3 regions of the Paenibacillus sp. OSY-SE genome follow, and region 2 is predicted to be linked to each of the others. Evidence: riboswitches for the same ligand, from Rfam matches in the RefSeq annotation. Region 2 holds a riboswitch; each other region holds the start of a gene.
What was found. A riboswitch is a leader RNA that binds a small molecule or an ion and turns the genes downstream of it on or off. The one in region 2 is predicted to bind S-adenosylmethionine.
Positions count from the first base shown of each region.

Region 1: linked by a shared signal. The riboswitch ahead of metA (homoserine O-acetyltransferase MetA) and the one ahead of A372_RS0103975 (methionine ABC transporter ATP-binding protein) in region 2 are both predicted to bind S-adenosylmethionine.
Region 3: linked by a shared signal. The riboswitch ahead of A372_RS0125540 (methionine ABC transporter ATP-binding protein) and the one ahead of A372_RS0103975 (methionine ABC transporter ATP-binding protein) in region 2 are both predicted to bind S-adenosylmethionine.

Region 1 covers NZ_ALKF01000183.1:52,804-57,029, reverse strand. Annotated here, with positions in the region: gene A372_RS0115540 (aminotransferase class I/II-fold pyridoxal phosphate-dependent enzyme) at 1-1,108, opposite strand, end outside; gene metA (homoserine O-acetyltransferase MetA) at 1,108-2,049, opposite strand; SAM riboswitch class I at 2,197-2,351, opposite strand; gene corA (magnesium/cobalt transporter CorA) at 2,877-3,812, shown strand; gene A372_RS0115525 (HRDC domain-containing protein) at 3,877-4,226, opposite strand, start outside.
Region 2 covers NZ_ALKF01000144.1:707-4,932, reverse strand. Annotated here, with positions in the region: gene A372_RS0103985 (MetQ/NlpA family ABC transporter substrate-binding protein) at 1-704, opposite strand, end outside; gene A372_RS0103980 (methionine ABC transporter permease) at 771-1,436, opposite strand; gene A372_RS0103975 (methionine ABC transporter ATP-binding protein) at 1,402-2,439, opposite strand; SAM riboswitch class I at 2,528-2,637, opposite strand; partial or broken gene A372_RS33210 (cupin domain-containing protein) at 2,816-3,117, shown strand; gene A372_RS0103965 (radical SAM/SPASM domain-containing protein) at 3,228-4,103, opposite strand.
Region 3 covers NZ_ALKF01000199.1:92,741-96,966, reverse strand. Annotated here, with positions in the region: gene A372_RS0125550 (UbiD family decarboxylase) at 1-1,158, shown strand, start outside; gene A372_RS0125545 (Cthe_2314 family HEPN domain-containing protein) at 1,229-1,930, shown strand; SAM riboswitch class I at 2,004-2,153, shown strand; gene A372_RS0125540 (methionine ABC transporter ATP-binding protein) at 2,358-3,383, shown strand; gene A372_RS0125535 (methionine ABC transporter permease) at 3,383-4,048, shown strand; gene A372_RS0125530 (MetQ/NlpA family ABC transporter substrate-binding protein) at 4,175-4,226, shown strand, end outside.

The sequences.
Region 1 (4,226 bases), on a different contig from region 2:
TACCGACCGAGAAGCGCAACAGACGGTCGTCAACGCCGATCCGCTCCCGAATTTCCTGCGGAATGTCTGCATGCGTCTGTATGGCCGGATATGTCATCAGCGATTCGACACCACCTAAGCTTTCCGCAAATGCAATCAGCTTCAGATGTCTCAGAATCGGCTCAACATACCGCGCATCCTTCAAGCGGAACGAGAAGATGCCCGTGTTGCCCGCCGACTGCCGCTTCTGAATATCATGGCCCGGATGATGCGGAAGCGCCGGATAGTACACTGCTTCAATGGCCGGATGGTCCAGCAGCCAGTTCGCAATGATCGTCGCGTTAGTCTGATGCCGCTCCATTCGGAGGGCGAGCGTCTTCATGCCGCGCATCAGTTGGTACGAATCCGACGGACTGAGTACGGCGCCGATTGAATTATGCAGAAATCCGATTTCGTCGGACAATTCCTTGCCCTTTGTCACGATAAGGCCAGCCAGCACATCGTTATGTCCACCCAAATACTTCGTCGCACTGTGGACGACGATATCCGCTCCAAGCTCAATTGGGCGCTGGAAGAACGGCGTAAGGAGCGTATTGTCGACGATAGTCAACATGCCGTGTGCCTTAGCCCAAGCCGCAACCCGTTCGATGTCCGTTATCATCATGAGCGGATTGGTCGGCGTCTCGATGATGACCGCCTTCGTCTCCGGCTTGCGCGCCGACTCGAGCGCATCCATATCGTTCGTATCAACATAGGCCGCCGACACGCCGAAGCGGGACATGATCTGTTCAAGCAAGCGGTATGTCCCGCCGTACAAGTCCAACGACACGATCAGATGATCCCCTTGACTGAACAGCGCGAATACGGTCTGCAATGCTGCCATCCCCGAGCTGCACGCGAAGCCTGCATCTCCGCCTTCCAAGGCGGCCGCCGCGTCTTCCAGCACTTGCCGGGTCGGGTTCTTCGTACGTATATAATCAAATCCGGTGCTCTGCCCGAGCCGTGGATGGCGATACGCGGTTGCTTGAAAGATTGGATACGTTACGGCGCCTGTCTTCGGCTCATGCACCGACCCGATCTGTGCGAGCCGGCTTTCGATGCGGTAGTTGTCTGAGTTCTGTGCAGCCATTACAATTGCGCCCCTTCCTTGTGCGATACGGCTCTGCCTAATTCATACGGCGTCTCTTGATATACATAGTAGTTCAGCCAGTTGGAAAAGAGCAGATTGGCATGCGCACGCCAAGTCGAGTACGGCTTTTTGGACGGATCGTTATTTGGAAAATAATTAGCGGGGATGTCCATATCCATCCCTTTCGCGATATCCCGATCATATTCCCATTTCAATGTACAGGGATCGTATTCAGAGTGCCCGGTCACGAAGATTTGCTTGCCATCCTCAGTCGCAACCAGATAGACTCCCGCTTCTTCTGATTCCGCTAATATATTCAAGGCGGCAACTTGCTCGATATCCTCGCGTCTCACTTCCGTATGGCGGGATTGTGGAACAAGGAACATCTCGTCGAAGCCGCGTGTCAGACTTACATTTTCCTTCGTTAACGTATGGGGAAATACCCCAAATATTTTGTTGTCTAGTGAATATTTGCGAATGCCGTAATGATAGTACAGACCTGCCTGGGACGCCCAACATATATGAAAGGTCGAGGTCACATTTTCCTTGGACCATTTCATGATGAGGCACAGCTCCTGCCAATAGTTCACGTCCTCGAAATCCATCTGCTCCACGGGAGCCCCTGTAATAATCATGCCGTCAAACTGCTGATTCTCAATTTCTTCAAACGTTTTATAAAAGGACGACAAATGTTCCGCCGATGTATTTTTCGAGGTATGGCTCGCTGGATGGAGCAATGTCACATCTACCTGAAGCGGCGTATTGCCAACTAAGCGAAGCAGTTGGGTTTCCGTCGTCTCTTTCGTCGGCATCAAGTTCAGAATTACAATTCGAAGCGGACGAATATCTTGGTGATACGCACGTGTTTCGTCCATAACGAATATGTTCTCCTGAGACAGTATTTCTTTGGCCGGCAAGTGATCCGGAATTTTAATCGGCATGACGCTCTCCTCCTTCATATTGGTTCCATACATGCAGCACTGGCAAACGTATGTAGCAAGTGGATACGGCGCTCCTGTCCTTTTTCATATACAAAAAAGACCTTTCCCGGCGATTCGAGAAAGGTCATGCATTACGTTCTCATGCCTCTCTCATCTGTCAGCAACGATTGGATCGCTGCTGCAAGAATTAGCACCGTACGTACATAACTGCAAGATTCTTGGAACAAGAATCTGCCATGTCATGGCTAACGCCGGTTGCCGGGTTTCATCGGGCTTGTCCCTCCACCTGCTCTTGATAAGATTGCTATCGTTCGTTATTCATTTGTTTGCCATTTGCCAAATAGGACTTGGTAATAACTTATAGCAAAGACCAGCCTCTCGTCAAGAGGCAATTCACCATCTCTTATGAAATGCCATATGTTAAATCAATGACAAACTTCATACTTTCACACATTTGCTCGGTTTCAACTAAATTCTGTAATTCATTTTTTCTTGAAAGGTGAAAGTACGAGCGTTATACTTAACAAGTGCGTGACCGCACTACCTGATTTATAACGAATAAGTTGAGGTGAATTTCGGATGGATGGCGACCCGAGGCCGTGCCACGGTACGAACGGACAACCGAATATGACGATTCGACAGGAACCGATGTCGCCCAAGACCGTTGCTGTCTGTTGTTCGTGCCCATAAGTTGAACAGCTTTCAACTACCTTGACGTATGTCTATGCACCGAATGACGGACGAAGTCATGAGCATCTCCCTGCTTGAATCGTCAATAATAGACGACGCAGCCCGCCAACAGTTGGCGGTGCGAAGGAGTGAGTGCAATGAAAATCCGTCTTGTAAACGAAGGGGTATTTACACCTGTGGAAGACATCAATGTCGCATTGACGACGCCTGAACAAGGCTTTTACTGGATCGATGCCGATATTGATGATTTGCTCGTGCTTCAGCCTCTATTCTCCATGCATGATCTGGCCGTAGAGGACTGTATGAGCGAAGAAGAGCAACGCCCGAAGATTGAAATCTATGAAGGCCATTACTTTATCGTGTTTAACAGCATCCGGTTTGATGATGAGGAAATATTTTTACGTTCGCTGAACATATTTCTAGGCAAGCACTTTATTATTACAGTAACGAATCAGAAAATAAATGAGCTGCGCATGGTAAAGCCGGTCCTGTGGGAACAGGAAGTCAGTGCGGCAGACCGCATGTTATATCACTTAATTGACATGGTCGTTGACAACTATTTCACGGTAGCCGATCGAATTGAAGCGAAGATCGACAATCTGGAAGAAGAGCTTATTGTCAGCGCCAAGAAGACCCATCTAAATGAAATCATTAGCTTGCGAAGCGAAATACTCTGGCTCAAAAAAGGATTGGCTCCGCAAAAAGAAGTGCTGCTCGTCCTTTACCGTAAAGAACTGCGGCTTATCGACGATGATTTGCAAAAATACTTCCGTGACATTTATGAGAATGCTGTCAAGGTGTCCGAGACGTTTGAAACATTCCGCGATCTGATGGGAAACTTACGAGAGTCATACCAGCTCAGCATTGCGAATCGCGCGAACGACATTATGAGAGTGTTCACCGCCATCACGACCATATTCATGCCGCTTACTTTGATTACAGGCATCTATGGAATGAACTTCGACTATATCCCGTTCATGGATTGGGATTTTGGTTCTTTCTATACGATGGGCTTTATGTTCATACTCGGCGCATTCATGTTCTATTTATTTCGGAAAAAAGATTGGATCTGACAAAGCGACCATGCGATTGCCCGTGTTCCTGACTTGATCAAGGACACGGGCATTATATTTTTTCTCAGCTCACCTGCCGATCGGCAGGGGCATGCTTCTGACGGCGATGCAGAAGACGCAGAAGACGAATCCGCTCATAGTTAGCCTGCACCGATGCGGTGGCTTGCTCTAAGGCCGCTTCACCGAACGCTTTTATATAAACCGGTTTTAAGTATTCGTCCCCCAGCTCCACAAAAGCCATATCAATCGCCTGCCTTTCTTCCCTTGGCATTGAAGCTAACTCGGCCTCCACAAGCGTCTCTACTTGGTATCCTTCCCGTTCCAGCGTTTCAATTCGCATAATGAGCTCACGCCGATCAATGCGAAGGAGTTCCATCAGTTGCAACAGGGTCTGCCCTTGCTGTATCCCCTCCA
Region 2 (4,226 bases):
TTGCGATAGTCATCCGGCATATTTTCGAGCTTCAGAGCATCCAACAGATTCATTTTGGCAGCCAGTGCGAAGTTGCCGGGAACGAGCGACAGGTCGACGCTATCCGCCGCGCGCGGCAGCTGCCCTGCTTCTATCGGCTGGAGCACGAGTTGCTTCGGATTATCTTTTACGTCTTTCTCCGATACCCGCAACGGATCGATGTCATCTTTAATGGTAAGGAGTCCTGCATCTTGCAGCAGTCCTAACGTGCGTGCAAGATTCGTCGGATCGTTGGCAACTGCGACGGTGCTTCCAGCTGCAACTTCATCCAACGATTTGAATTTCGATGAATAGATGCCCATCGGTGCGGTCGGAACGGAGATGAGCTCAGACAATTGCAGCTTATTTTCTTTTGCGAAATTTTCCATGTAAATTTTATGCTGGAATAAGTTCGCGTTCAAATCACCGTTGGACAACGCTAGGTTCGGCTGGACGTAATCACCGAATTCGATTACCTCGACCGTGTATCCTTTTTTCTCCATAATCGGCTTGATTGCTTTAGTAACCATATCACTGTAAGGTCCAGCAGTGGCTCCGATTTTTAAAGCTTTGCTTTCTTCTTGGTTCGAGTCTTTATCGCTGGTTGTGGTTGACGTGCTGTTGCCGCATCCGGCAAGCACACCAATCGCCAGGATGAGAGAGAGTAGGATTGCAGCTTTTTTCATGTTAAATACCTCCATATGATGTGTAATATAATAGGTAAAAAGTTCTCTTTTGAACACGCACTTAATTTAACGCTTATCTACTTTTTTGGCGATGTAATCTCCGCCGTATTGAATCAGTTGCACTAGGCAAACCAAGATGACCACTGTTGTGAACATCACGGTATTATCGTAGCGGTAATAGCCGAAACGAATGGCTAAGTCGCCAATCCCGCCTCCGCCAACGGTGCCTGCCATCGCCGAATAGGCAACCAGGCTGATCGCGGTAATGTTCACGCCTTGAATAATGCCAGGCTTCGCCTCGGGGAGCAGCACATCCTTTATAATCATCCACGGCGTAGCTCCAATTGAGACAGCTGCTTCAATGACCCCCTTGTCGATCTCGCGCAACGCCGTCTCCACCAGCCGGGCAAAAAACGGGATCGAGGCGACCGATAGGGATACCGAGGCGGCCGTTGGGCCGATGGTGGTGCCTGTAATGAATTTCGTTACTGGCAGCAAGGTGACAAGCAAAATAATAAATGGGACCGACCGGATTATGTTGACGATAAATCCCAATATATTTTTCGTCGGCGTGTGTTCCAGAAACAGACCCTTGTCGGTTACAAATAAGAGAATTCCAATAGGAAGACCCAGAATTAAGGCGGCAGAAAGCGAAATTCCTACCATATACAACGTCTGAAAGAAAGCTTTGTTCAGGTCAGGCAATAGTTGGATTAGAGAATCCGTCAGCATGGTAGATCACCTCCAGTCGATATGTACGCTCTCTTATATAATCGATAGCCCGCTGTACTTCCACAGCGTCTCCGATGAGCTCCAAGATGAGAATACCGAGAGGATTGTCACGGATATATTCAATTTTCCCATGCAGGATGTTGCCTTTGACCTGATAGGCCTGCAGAACATCGGTGATGATCGCTTCTTCTGCCTGCGGCGCAACAAAGTGAATTTTGACAATCGTTCCTCGGCAATGCTGGAGCAAGCGTTCAGGAAGGTTAAATTGGAACAGGCTGCTAATGAACGATTGGGTCATCGGATGCTTAGGCTCGGAAAAAATATCATAGACAGCTCCTTCCTCCACCACATTTCCGTCTTGCATCACGGCCATCCGATCGCATATATCTTTCACCACTTCCATCTCATGGGTAATGAGCACAATGGTAAGCTTCAACTCGCGATTGATTTTTTTCAACAGCTCCAAAATCGCTTGTGTCGTCTCGGGATCAAGAGCGGACGTCGCTTCATCACACAACAGCACATGCGGCTCGTTCGCCAATGCTCTGGCGATGCCTACCCGCTGTTTTTGTCCGCCGCTCAGCTGGGCCGGATACACATTGCGTTTGTCGGACAGGCCGACCATCTCCAGCAGATCCGTGACGCGAGTGTCGATTTCTTCTTTTGATTTATGATTTGCCTTCAGTGCAAAGGCGATGTTCTCATACACCGTCTTGGAGCGAATCAGGTGGAAATGCTGAAAAATCATCCCGATCTTTAACCGGGCTTGGCGTAAGCCTTCGCCCTTTAAAGCTGTCAGGTCCACTCCATCGACGAAGATGTTGCCCGAAGTAGGCTCCTCCAACAAGTTGATGCAGCGCAGGAGCGAACTTTTTCCTGCTCCGCTTCGTCCGATAATACCGTAGATTTCTCCTTTGTTTATCGTTAAGGAAACGTTGTTCACGCCAACGACTGTAGATGATTTGCTTCTGTACTCCTTTATTAGATTTCTAATTTCTATCATCGCTCTCACCCCGCTATTCCTGTTGCTAGACACTCATGATACAAAAAAACCTCTTTCATAAGAGAAAGAGGTTGAACTGGCATTAACCAACTTATCTCTCAGAATGTGATACATTCCGTAGGATTTAGCACCGTTTACTCTACTGGTAAGGTTGCCGGACGTCATAGGGCCTATTCCCTCAGTCACTCTTGATAAGGTAAAATATGAAGTTTTGTAGTGAAAATAATACACATGAAAGATTTGCTTGTCAATAAAATTTTCAATATTTATTTTCAAACTGGAAATGATATCTTTCCGTGGTATAATTTTTTGTTGGGGATATATAAACACACCAGAGGTGAGTTGATTGAAAACGGAAAAGGTTAACATTTTTGAAATGACCAAGGACATCAATCAATATGCGAATTTTGTAGTTGGTGAAGTCAATGATCACGTGGTTCGTGCTGCCGTCATTGATGGTGATTTTCACTGGCATAAGCATGAAAATTGTGACGAGCTCTTTCTGGTGGTCGAGGAGAATTATTGATAGATTTTGAAGATCGAACGGAAACATTGCTGCCTGGTGATGTATATACAGTGAAAGCGAACGTGCTCCATCGCACTCGTTCGAATGGCAGAACGGTTAACCTATGTTTTGAAAAGGCTGATAATGATATAAACGGAAACGAAATGGAATAAGTCAACAAGTAAAAAAAGACGTGTCAAATTTCGTAAATTCGCACGCCTTTTTTATTGCAGATAAACTCCGGCCGCCCTTGAGGCGGTCTAGTATGTTATCGAGATAAGCTTCATGTGCCGAATCTCTGCCGATACCCGCACTTCCTGCATAATTCCTCTACAGCTTCTCTTCTGGAAAATCCATAGTACAGATTATTCGCTCTTTCGCCTTCTACAATTTCAGAGAAAGGAGTGCTATTAATATTGCCTAAATTAATGACGCCCTCGCCATCCAGACAGCAGGGCACGACCGTTCCGTCGACCAGCACGGCCGCTTGACTCCGAAGCGCATGACAGAAGCCTTTGCCATCATCCTCCGGAGCTTGCAGGCTCGGCCATTGAAATTCATGGTCCTGATTCAAATAGATTCTGTCGGCGATTTTGACTCCGCTGCCTGGCATCACTTTTTCTTCTATTTTGTAGTCCAAATTAAATTCTTTTTCTAAAATGGCTAGTGTTTCCCGGTTTCTGCTCTTTATCGAATTTGTTGCATTGTCTTGGTCCAAATTCCATAACCTGAACGATATGATGACATTATGCTCAGCCGCTTCCCGCACAAAAGAAAGAATATCAGCCAAGTATCCCTCTCGATTTTCCGACCCCTCATGTCCGTCGAAGCTGTGCAGCGAGAAGTTCATTTGGCGCAGCGCCGGTTTCCCCAGCAGCTTATGCCTATTTTTATGAATAAGTGTTCCATTCGTCGTAATATTGACCTTGAACCCTTTTGCATGGCTGGCATCCAGCAACTCATCGATTTTGGGATGAAGGAGGGGCTCGCCTTTGACGTGAAGATAAATATAATTCGTATGCGGTTTAATCTGATCCAATATGTTGTTAAAGGTGTCCGGCTTAATGAAATTAGCCTTGCGAGCCGTTTGCGGGCAGAAGCTGCAAGCCAGATTGCATACGCTTGTAACTTCGACATATACCTTTTTAAAAGTTTTCAAGACTTGTTCCCCATTCTATATCTTTCTGTAAATACTCAGGTCGTTGCCGACATAGACTGATTGCGCATCTGATTCTATATTGTACTAGAAACATCAGGCTTATAGAAGGCTTTCGTTCTATGG
Region 3 (4,226 bases), on a different contig from region 2:
GCGCTTCCAGTGTCCGTAATTGTCGGTGGACCTCCTGCGCTTATTGCAGCGGCCATTGCACCGCTTCCTGAGAAGCTGCCTGAGCTATTGATGACCTCGTTCGTGATGGGTGAACGCCTTCCAGTCGTAGACAGCGGCTTTGAAGGACACCGTATTCCGGCTGAAGCGGATTTCGTAATTCAAGGCTATGTGCCGCCGCATGTCCGCCGCATGGAAGGGCCGTTCGGTGACCATTACGGCTATTACTCATGGGCGCACGAGTTCCCGGTGCTTAATGTGAAGCAGATGTATCACCGCAAGGATGCGATCTATCCGGCGACGGTTGTAGGCAAGCCTCGTCAAGAGGACTATTACTTGGGCGAATATTTGGTAAGGCTGTTGTCCCCGGCGTTCCCGCTCGTCATGCCGACGGTGCGCAAGGTGCATCCATATCCAGAAACGGGCGTCCATTCCTTGGCCGCCGCCGTCGTGCGCGAAAGCTATTCACGTGAAGCGCTTCTGTCCGGCTTCCGCATTCTCGGTGAAGGCCAGCTCAGCTTGACGAAGTTCCTCATGCTGACGGATCAGCCCGTTGACCTAGAGAACTTTGCTGAGCTGACCGAAGCAGTGCTCGAGCGATTTAAGCCAGAGAGCGACTTGTATGTGATGAATAACACGTCGCACGATACGCTCGATTATACCGGGCATAAGCTGAACCATGGCAGCAAAGGCATTCTGCTTGGCGTAGGCGAGCCAGTGCGGGAACTGCCGCATACGTACGAGGAGGGCGAAATTGGCGAGATTCATGATGTCGCCGTCTTTTGCCGCGGCTGCTTGACAGTAGCTGGCGCTTCGTATGAGGCAGAGCCGCAGCTGGCGGAACGCGTATTGGCGCGTCTCACGGAGAAAGAGACGAAATGGCCGCTTGTGTTCTTAGTGGATGATGCCCAAGTCGCGAACGGACAGCTTCCGTTTCTATGGACGGTATTTACGCGATTTAACCCTGCATCTGATATATACGCGGGAATGGAAGTCCGCAATCACCATCTTGCCTATAAATTACCGATTGTCATCGATGCGCGCATGAAGCCGGGTTACCCAGACGAATTGTTCCCGCGTGAAGATATCGTGCAACAGGTTGACCAACGTTGGAAAGACTATTTCCCGAACGGACTATAAGCGGTTGTTGAACGGGACCTCTTATAATCACGGATCCATTCACGTGTTAGTATCGACAAGGAGGAGTTCCATGCTGCGCATTCTGTTCGGTGAAGCGCCCCGTCAGGACGAAGGAGAATTACAGGAAGCCATGGTGTTGATGGAGCGCTACTTGAACGTTGTGCGCAAGCAAATGGACAAGCAGGGCGATCCGGAGCACTATTGGCGCAAAATTGAAATCTGGACCGTCGGGTTAAAGACATCCTTGGATGAGCTGGAACAAAGCGTTTATGCTTCCGATAAGTTTGCGGAGCGCGTAACGAAGCGATATCAAGCGGAGATGGACGATGAGGAACTGGATGATTACTATCGGCATGTCTATTTCTACAAGAACGGATTCATTCGCGTCTTCTCCATTTTGGACAAGCTCGGGACGCTCCTGAACACGGTGCTGCAATTGGAGACGGAGAAGGTGAAGCATCGTTTTTCTTACTTCACGGTTCTGCGTCAAATCCGGTTCAAAGGCAGCCATCCGCGCTTGGCCGAACGGTTAACCGCCTTGAAAGATCAGTACGGCGATGCTCTTCAGCGTCTCCGCAAGCGCCGCAATACGGAAATTCACCATATGAATGCGGAAATGCAGGATGATTTATGGCAGCGCCACCGCAGCTTAAGTGATAAAATCAAGCTGGAGGATATCCAAGCGAATTTGCAGGATTTACAGGATGGTTTCCATATGGCATGCGAAACGTTGCTGATCGCCTTTGAGGAATTGTGCAAACTAGAAAAATGAAACGTAAGGTAAAAAAAGTTAATTGACAACTTTCAAATGCTGGATTATACTCAATTTAAATTTCATAACCGTTTTCTTATCAAGAGTGGCGGAGGGACAGGCCCTGTGAAGCCCGGCAACCGATCTTGCAACCCGGTCAATATGACGCTTCGGTGCGTTATATGCTTGCAAGATGTCAATGGTGCTAATTCCTTCAGAACGTGACGGTTCTGGCAGATAAGAAAAGGGAGAGTTGCGAACAACCGCCAGTTTCAACTGCAAGAGACAGCGAATCGACGTAGCCCCCTTTTGGCATCTGCCAAGAGGGGGCTTTTTATATATAATCCTGTATAATACATTCATGAGCTGTCCTATTATGAATAAGCTGACAGCCAATAACGCGTACGGATCATGCATACGCGATGCATAAAGGAAGGTGACGATTCCATTGATTCGTTTGGAACATATAAGCAAACAATATGATGCGAGAGGCAAAGCAAGCGGACCGCTGGCGCTGGACGATGTAAGCCTGACAGTGGCGGATGGCGAAATTTTCGGCATTATCGGCCACTCTGGGGCAGGCAAGAGTACCTTGCTGCGCAGCATAAATCTGCTGGAACGGCCGACATCTGGAACGGTGACCGTTGACGGCGTCGAGCTGACGAAGCTGACTCAGGGAGGACTGCAGCAGCAGCGCCGCAAGATAGGCATGATTTTTCAGCATTTTAATCTGCTGTCATCTGCGACGGTATTTGACAATATCGCCTTTCCGCTGCAGCTTGCACACACACCGAAAGAAAAAGTGCAGGCGAAGGTGGACGATTTAATCCGTCTCGTCGGACTGGAGGAGCACCGCGATAAATATCCGGCGCAATTATCTGGCGGACAGAAGCAGCGGGTTGGCATCGCACGAGCTTTGGCTAACGATCCGAAGGTACTGTTGTGTGACGAAGCGACTTCGGCGCTCGATCCGCAGACGACCAACGCGATACTTGACCTGTTGCTCGATATTAACCGCAAGTTCGGCATTACGATTGTGCTCATCACGCACGAAATGCACGTCATCCAAGCGATATGCGACCGCGTCGCCGTTATTCATGCCGGTGCAATTGCGGAACAGGGTAAGGTCATCGACGTATTTCTGAAGCCGCAGCATCCGGTGACGCGTGAGTTTATTCTAGAAGAGCGCAATGATGCGGAGCTCCAGCCTTGGGCAGCTTTCAAGACGCAGGCGACCGAACATTCCCGCGTGGTGAAGATCAATTATTTAGGCGACGTGACGTACGCGCCGGTGCTCCATCAAGTATTGACTGCAGCCGGTGTCAGCTTCGCCATTCTGCAAGGTACGATCTCGCGCATGAAGGACGTTCCATACGGCCAGTTGGTCGTAAGACTTGACGGAGAGAAGACGGCCGTGGAACAGTCGCTCCTGTCGTTGCGGGATAAAGGCTTGGAAGTGGAGGTGATTGCATAATGAAGCTTGATTTCTCTACAGTGAACTGGGAAGAAGTAAGCACGGCCACGACCGATACGCTGACGATGATGCTCTTTTCCGTATTGTTCACCTTCATTATCGGACTTCCGCTCGGCGTACTGCTTTACTTGACAGGCAAATCGAATAGGGCAGCGGCCAAGCCGGTGTACGCGGTGGTGTCATTTATCGTCAATATTCTACGCTCGGTGCCGTTTGTTATTTTGATGATTGCCATTATCCCGCTTACCCGGATTATTATAGGGACTTCGATAGGTGTGGAAGGAACAATACCGCCGCTCGTCATCGCGGCTGCTCCGTTCTTCGCCCGTCTGGTCGAAACGTCGCTAAGAGAAGTGGATCGCGGCGTCATCGAGGCAGCGCAAGCGATGGGGGCATCGACATGGCAGATTGTGCGCAAGGTGCTGCTCCCGGAAGCGATGCCTGGACTTATTGCCGGCACGACGATTACGGCGGTTACGCTGGTCACTTATACGGCCATGTCAGGAATGATTGGCGGTGGCGGTCTAGGGGATCTGGCTATTCGCTACGGTTATCACCGTTACGAATTCGAAGTGATGATTGTATCGATTGTCGTGATGGTGCTGCTCGTGCAGGTGCTGCAGTGGATTGGCGATGCGTTGGTGCGCAAGTTTACCCGCAAATAAGGTTTGGGAAGCCCGCTCTTTGGAGCTTCAACATATAGTGAGTGTTCAAAAAGGTTAAGAGGATTTTGAACAACCTCATATACAAAAAATTCAATTGGGGCAGTTTGGAAGGAGAAGGTGTTGGCAATGAAAAAGTGGACTTATGTATTGACTCTCGTAACGTTAGTAATGGTGCTGG